2 regions of the Cellulomonas sp. P1_G12_2 genome follow, and region 2 is predicted to be linked to the other one. Evidence: predicted binding sites of a transcription regulator. Region 2 holds the regulator's gene; the other holds the start of a gene.
What was found. Region 2 encodes HrcA, which represses chaperone genes, less so after heat shock. Its sites were predicted from a motif close to TTNGCACTCGNNNNNNNCGAGTGCNAA; they were not measured.

Region 1 (3,402 bases), on a different contig from region 2:
CCCATGCGGTCGAGCTCGGGACGGGCGACGCGAACGGGTCGGTGAAGCGGGGACGCTCCTCCACCGGGTCGGAGTACGCCGTCGCGGGCAGGGGCTCGGTCACCGACCTGCGGACGGGTGCGGGTGCGGGGGCGGGTGCGGAGGGCGCGTCCTTGAGTCCACGGGTGAGCCGGCCGAGGACGACACCTGCACCGGCGGCGATGACGAGGAACGTGCCCGGGCGGCGCCGGGCGAAGCTGCGGACCTCGTCGAGCACCTCGTCCGGCCCGTGGCCCTCGAGCCAGCGGCCCAGGGCGTCCACCTTGTCGCCCACCTCGCGAACGAGGTCGGTGGCGAGGTTCTGCTCGGCCGGGGCGGACGCCATCTGTGACAGCTGACCGCCCACGGAGGTCAGTCCGCCGGCGAGCCGGGACTGCTGGGTGGCGGCCTGTCCGGTCACCTCGGTGCGGGCCTGCGACCAGAGGTCGCCCAGCTGTCGCCGGGCCTCGTGGGTGACCGCCGCGGCCTCGCCCTTCGCGTCGTCGAGCAGGTGCCCGCCGGCATCCGCGGCCTTCGCCTTGAGGGTGCTGGCCTGCTCCCTGGCGGTGTCCGCGGTGCTCCCGTTCTCCGGGAGGGGATAGCTGCTGGTGTAGTCGTCAGTCATGGTGCGGTCTCATCTCGAGTCGTCGGACGGCCGACAGCCCGGCCGACGTGGCCGGGCGCAACCGATCCGAGAGGGGTTGGGTGGGCGCGGACTTTCTGCCGCGCGACCGTCCGCACGGGTCCAGGCCGATCGCTTCAGAGAACGCGATCAGGCGTGTGCGCGGGCCTGCGCTCCTGTGCCCAGAGCCCGTGCCCTGCCCCGGAGACGCTTCTTGTCCCGGGTGACGGTGTGCCGGTGACGATGTCGATCCGACTCATCGGACGGTAGGCCCGTCGTTCCGCGCTCGCCACCCGAGCCGTCCTGTTCCTGCTGGTTCCGCTGCGCAAGTCGCCGCCGGTTGCGAGCGGTGGTCGCGCGGGTACGGTCGGGACCGATCGCCGTCCCAGCGCGCGCACCTCGAGGAGGACCGATGGCTTCGCACGGGGTCGACGTCGACCGACGACTGCTGAGGATCTACCTCTCCGACCACGTCGCCGGTGCGACGGGTGCGATCGCGAGGTCGCGACGGATGGCGCGCGCGTATGACGGCACACCGCTGGGCCACCCGATCGGCGGCTTCGCGGAGGAGCTGACGCGAGAGCGCGCGACCCTGCTCGATCTCGCGGAGGGTCTCGGGGTGCGGCTGAGCCGCTGGAAGCCCGTGGGTGCCGCGGCCGGAGAGCGGCTCGGCCGCCTCAAGCCCAACGGACGGCTCACCTCGGCGTCACCCCTGTCCGCACTGCTCGAGCTCGAGCTGCTGCGGGGCGGTGTCAACGCGAAGCGCGGCCTCTGGGAGTCGCTCGCGTCCTGGAGCAGCGCGCTCGGTCTGGAGCGCGAGCGGTTCGAGGAGCTCGACCGGCGCGGGCTCGCCCAGGTCGAGCTGTTGGAGCGGCTCGCGACGGTGGCACGGGACCGTGTCGCGGCCGGCGCGCGCGACGTGAGCGAGACCTGACGCGGGCGTTCGCCGCGCGCGAACGCCCGTTCTCACCACTGGCACTCTCGCGGCGAGAGTGCTAAGTCTGCTGGTGTAGCCAGTCCGGCCCTGCGGGGTCGGCCGACACTCGGGGCCCGGACGGTCCGGTGCCCTCGACGCAGAGGAGGTGGGGTCATGGCTACGCGATTCGACCCGTTCCAGGAGTTCGACCGCCTGTTTGCCCAGGTGCTGACTGCCGAACGGGCGTCGGCGACCATGCCGATGGATCTGTACCGCTCGGGCGACCACTACGTGCTCCACGTGGACCTGCCGGGCGCGGACCCGGGAACGATCGACGTGAACGTGGAGGACCGCACCCTGACGATCCGGGCGCAGCGCACGGCGCGCGCCGAGCAGGACGTGCAGTGGCTGGCCAAGGAACGCCCCGTCGGCACCTACGCCCGACAGCTCACCGTGAGCCGGGGCCTCGCGCTGGACGCCATCTCGGCGACGTATGCCGACGGTGTGCTGACCCTGACGATCCCCGTCGCGGAGGATGCCAAGCCGCGGCGCATCGAGGTGCAGCACGCGGGTGACACCGCAGCGATCACGTCCGGGAGCGACGCGATCGCGTGAGGGTCGTGGCGGGGGCGCTCGGCTGCGAGAGCAACACCGGGCGACGAGTGCACGCCTTGTGCGGGCGAGCCGAGGCCCGCGCCCCCGCCACCGCCCCGTGTTCCCGGTTGCGGCAGCCGCGACACATGTGAGGCTGTTCGCAGGCGCCCCCCGCTCCAGGGTCGGGCTGGAGGGACGCCGGCGTCGAGAAGGACCGGCCGTGAAACTACCCAGCCCGCGGGGGCCACTGAGTCGTGCCGTGACGGAGGTCCTGAGCACTCCGCTCGACGGGGGAACGGGCGTCGGAGAGCTGGCGCCACTGACCCGGCGGGTGCTCGAGCGTTCCGCCGACCTGCTCTCGGACGAGGACGTGCAGCTGACGCTCTACGTCATGTACGAGCTCTTCTACCGCGGCTTCGAGGGCGTCGACGACGACTGGGAGTGGTCGCCGGAGGTGCTGGGTGCGCGGCGCCTGATCGAGTCCGCGGTCGAGCGGCACCTGTCCGAGCGGGTCCAGGTCCCTGAGGAGGTCGCGCCCGAACGGGCGGCGGTCGCCGAGGCGTTGTTCGCCCTGACGGCGCCGAGCCCCGGTCCCAGCGTCGCGCGGTACGTGGCCAAGCGGGCGACGCAGGAGCAGCTCCGCGAGCTCCTGGTGCAGCGGTCGATCTACCAGCTGAAGGAGGCGGACCCCCACACGTGGGCGATCCCGCGCCTCGTCGGACGACCCAAGGCCGCACTGGTGGAGATCCAGGCCGACGAGTACGGAGGCGGCGACCCCGAGCGGATGCACTGCGAGCTGTTCGCGCGGACCATGCGGGGCGCCGCGCTGGACCCGGAGTACGGCGCCTACGTCGAGCAGATCCCCGCGGTCACCCTGGCCGGCGTCAACGTCATGTCCCTGTTCGGGCTGCACCGGCGGTGGCGCGGTGCGACCGCCGGACACCTCGCCGCCTTCGAGATGACGTCGTCGTTGCCGAACCGGCTCTACGGCGACGGGTTCCGCCGCCACGGGTTCGACCAGAGCACGACGGAGTACTTCGACGAGCACGTCGAGGCGGACGCCGTGCACGAGCAGATCGCCGGGCGCGACCTGGCGGGTGCCCTGGTCCAGCAGGAGCCGGAGCTGCTGCACGACGTCCTGTTCGGCGCCGCGACGTGCCTGTACCTGGACGAGGTGGTCGGGCAGCACCTCCTGTCCGCCTGGGAGGCCGGCGTCTCCTCGCTGCGGACCGCATGACCACCTCCGACCGCC
Region 2 (3,402 bases):
GCTGAGCTTCGGCGACTTCTTCAGGATCGTCGAGCCGGGGCCGGTCATCCTCACCGCGCTGATCCTCGCTGTGGTGAACGCGGTGCTCAACGTCGTCCCGTTCTTCGGCGGGCTGATCGCGCTCGCGGTGAACTTCCTGCTGCTGTTCACCTTCTGGTTCGTCATCGACAAGCGCCTGGCGCCGATCGACGCCATGAAGGCCAGCTACCAGCTCGTCACGGCGAACCTGTCGACGACGATCCTGTTCTACCTGCTCAGCATCGCGATCTTCATCGGCGGTGCGATCCTCTGCGGCGTCGGCCTGCTGGTCGCCGTGCCGGTCGTGCTGCTCGCGACGGCGTTCCTGTTCAAGCGCCTGCTCGGGGACCCGATCGCGGCCTGATCGTCTGCACGGGTGCCCGGTCGACCCCTGGTCGGCCGGGCACCGTCATGCCGTGACGAAGTCGATGAGCTCCTCGACGCGGCCCAGCAGGCTCGGCTCCAGGTCGGCGTAGCTGCGCACCGACCGCAGGATCCGCTGCCACGCCCGGGCGACGTCCGCCTGCTCGTCCGCGGGCCAGCCGAGCTCGCGCAGGATCCCGTGCTTCCACTCGGTGCCGCGCTCGATGACTGGCCACGCGGACAGCCCGATGCGCTCGGGTCGGACGGCCTGCCACACGTCGACGTACGGGTGCCCGAGCACGAGGACGGAACCCGCGGGGTGACCGCGGACGGCGTCGGCGGCGATCCGGCTCTCCTTCGACCCGGACACCAGGTGGTCCACCAGCACCCCCACGCGGCGACCGGGGCCGGGGGAGAAGTCACGCAGGGCGTCGGCGAGGTTGTCGACGCCGTCGAGCAGCTCGACCACCACGCCCTCGAGCCGCAGGTCGTCGCCCCAGACCTTCTCCACCAGCTCGGCGTCGTGCTTGCCCTCGACCCAGATCCTGCTGCCGCGGGCCACGCGAGCGCGGGCGTCGTGCACGGCGACGGACCCCGAGGCCGTCCGGGTGGGCTTCGCAGGTGCCGGGGCGCGCACGGGGGCGGTGAGCGCCACGGGCTCGCCGTCGAGCCAGAAGCCGCGACCCAGCGGGAAGGTGCGGGTGCGGCCGCGCCGGTCCTCGAGGACGACGACGTGCTGGCCGCCCGACTTCTCCACCCGGACGACGGCGCCGACCCACCCGGTGGTGACCTCCTCGACGACGAGGCCGGTCTCGGCGGGCTGCGGGCGGCTGGTGCGGGTGGGTCGGTGGTGCGTCGAGCCGGAGCCCCCGAGCACGTCCGAGCCGTAGCGGTCGTCGTTCACCCGGGCAGCCTAGGGGTCTCGGTCACGCCCTCACCGGACGCCGCCCCGTGAGTCTCCCGCCCCCGGCGTAGCATTGGCACTCCTGTGCGGGGAGTGCTACCCCGTGGTGACGACGGAGGAGGCGACATGAGCGAGGACCGGCGGCTGGACGTGCTGCGCGCGATCGTCGAGGACTACGTCGCCACCAAGGAGCCTGTGGGCTCGCGCGCGCTCGTCGAGCGGCACTCGCTCGGCGTCTCGCCCGCGACCATCCGCAACGACATGGCCGCCCTCGAGGAGGGCGGGTACATCGCCCAGCCGCACACGTCGGCCGGCCGGGTGCCGACGGACAAGGGCTACCGGCTGTTCGTCGACCAGCTCTCGACGGTGAAGCCGCTGTCCAGCCCGGAGCGCCGTGCCATCGGCACGTTCCTGGAGAACGCGCAGGACCTCGACGACGTCGTCGACCGGGCCGTGCGGCTCATCGCGCAGCTGACGCACCAGGTCGCCGTGGTGCAGTACCCGTCCCTGCGGCGCTCGGCGCTGCGGCACGTGGAGCTCGTCCCCGTCGGCTCGCGCCACCTGCTCGTCGTGCTCATCACCGACACGGGCCGCGTCGAGCAGCGGACGCTGGAGCTGGTCACGGACCTCGACGAGGCGGTGGTGGCGCGGCTGCGGTCGCGCCTGAACGTGAGCGCGGRCGGGCGTCGGCTGTCCGAGCTGCCGGTGGCGCTGGGCGAGCTGACCGACGCGTTCGCGCCCGCGGACCAGGCGCTCGTCAACGCGGTCGTCGCGGTGCTCGAGGAGACGCTGGCGCAGGAGTCCGAGGAGCGCGTGGTGCTGGCCGGCACCGCCAACCTCGCGCGCGTCGGCAGCACCGACGTGCGCGCGATCGGCCCGGTGCTCGAGGCGCTCGAGGAGCAGGTGGTGCTCCTGCGGCTGCTGTCCGAGATGGCCGAGGACCATGCGACGGTCGCGGTGCGCATCGGCCGCGAGACCCAGCACGACGGGCTGTTCGAGACGAGCTTCGTGACCACCGGCTACGGCGACGAGGGTGGTGGCTCGGTGGCGCGCATCGGCTCGATCGGCCCGCTCCGGATGGACTACCCCGGCACCATGTCCGCGGTCCGCGCGGTGGCCCGGTACCTGACGCGCATCCTCGCGCAATGACGCCCCCGACAACCTGTCCTGACACCTGCCCAGAGACACCTGGAAGCGAGCAGACCCTCCTGTGACCGACTACTACGAGATCCTCGGCGTGCCGCGCGACGCGACGCCGGAGCAGATCAAGAAGGCGTACCGCAAGCTCGCCCGCGAGCACCACCCCGACGTCGCGGGGGCGGACGCCGGCTCCGAGGACACGTTCAAGGACGTCTCCCGCGCGTACGACGTCCTCGGCAACCCCGAGAAGCGTCGCGCCTACGACCTGGGCGGGGACCCGTCGTCCCCCGGCGGCGGCATGGGTGGCGGCTTCGGCTTCCAGGACATCTTCGAGACGTTCTTCGGTGCCGCCACGGGCGCGGCGGCGCAGCGCGGCCCGATCCCGCGGGCCCGCCGGGGTCAGGACGCCCTCGTGCGGCTCGACCTGGACCTCGCCGAGGTCACGTTCGGCGTGCACCGCGAGGTCCCGGTGGACACCGCGGTGATCTGCCCGACCTGCAGCGGGTCGTGCTGCCGTCCGGGCACGTCGCCGCGCACCTGCGAGGTCTGCGGCGGCCGCGGGTCGGTGCAGCGCGTCGCACGCTCGTTCCTCGGCCAGGTCATGACCACGCAGCCCTGCGCCGCGTGCCACGGCTTCGGCACCGTCATCCCCGAGCCGTGCACCGAGTGCTCCGGCGAGGGCCGGGTCCGCTCGCGCCGCACGCTGGCCGTGGACGTGCCCGCCGGCGTGGACACCGGCACGCGGATCAAGCTCACCGGCCAGGGCGAGGTCGGTCCGGCCGGCGGTCCGGCCGGAGACGTCTACCTCGAGGTGCGCGAGCGCAAGCACGACACGTTCGTGCGGCGCGGCGACGACCTGCACGCCACGCTCGAGGTGCCGATGACCGCGGCCGCCCTGGGCACCGTGCTCACCTTGGACACGCTGGACGGTCCGCAGGAGGTCGACCTGCGTCCCGGCACGCAGCCGTCCCAGATCG

Region 1: a site for HrcA is predicted at 1,613-1,639, ahead of AC1DXT_RS14910 (Hsp20/alpha crystallin family protein). Genes of this name have one in related genera too.

What each region holds. Positions count from the first base shown of each region.
Region 1 is NZ_JBFUBX010000004.1:194,292-197,693, reverse strand. It holds gene AC1DXT_RS14920 (hypothetical protein) at 1-643, opposite strand, end outside; gene AC1DXT_RS14915 (hypothetical protein) at 1,053-1,574, shown strand; gene AC1DXT_RS14910 (Hsp20/alpha crystallin family protein) at 1,731-2,171, shown strand; gene AC1DXT_RS14905 (iron-containing redox enzyme family protein) at 2,410-3,387, shown strand; gene AC1DXT_RS14900 (CDGSH iron-sulfur domain-containing protein) at 3,384-3,402, shown strand, end outside.
Region 2 is NZ_JBFUBX010000005.1:153,265-156,666, forward strand. It holds gene AC1DXT_RS16650 (hypothetical protein) at 1-382, shown strand, start outside; gene AC1DXT_RS16655 (DUF3097 domain-containing protein) at 428-1,285, opposite strand; gene hrcA (heat-inducible transcriptional repressor HrcA) at 1,412-2,434, shown strand; gene dnaJ (molecular chaperone DnaJ) at 2,496-3,402, shown strand, end outside.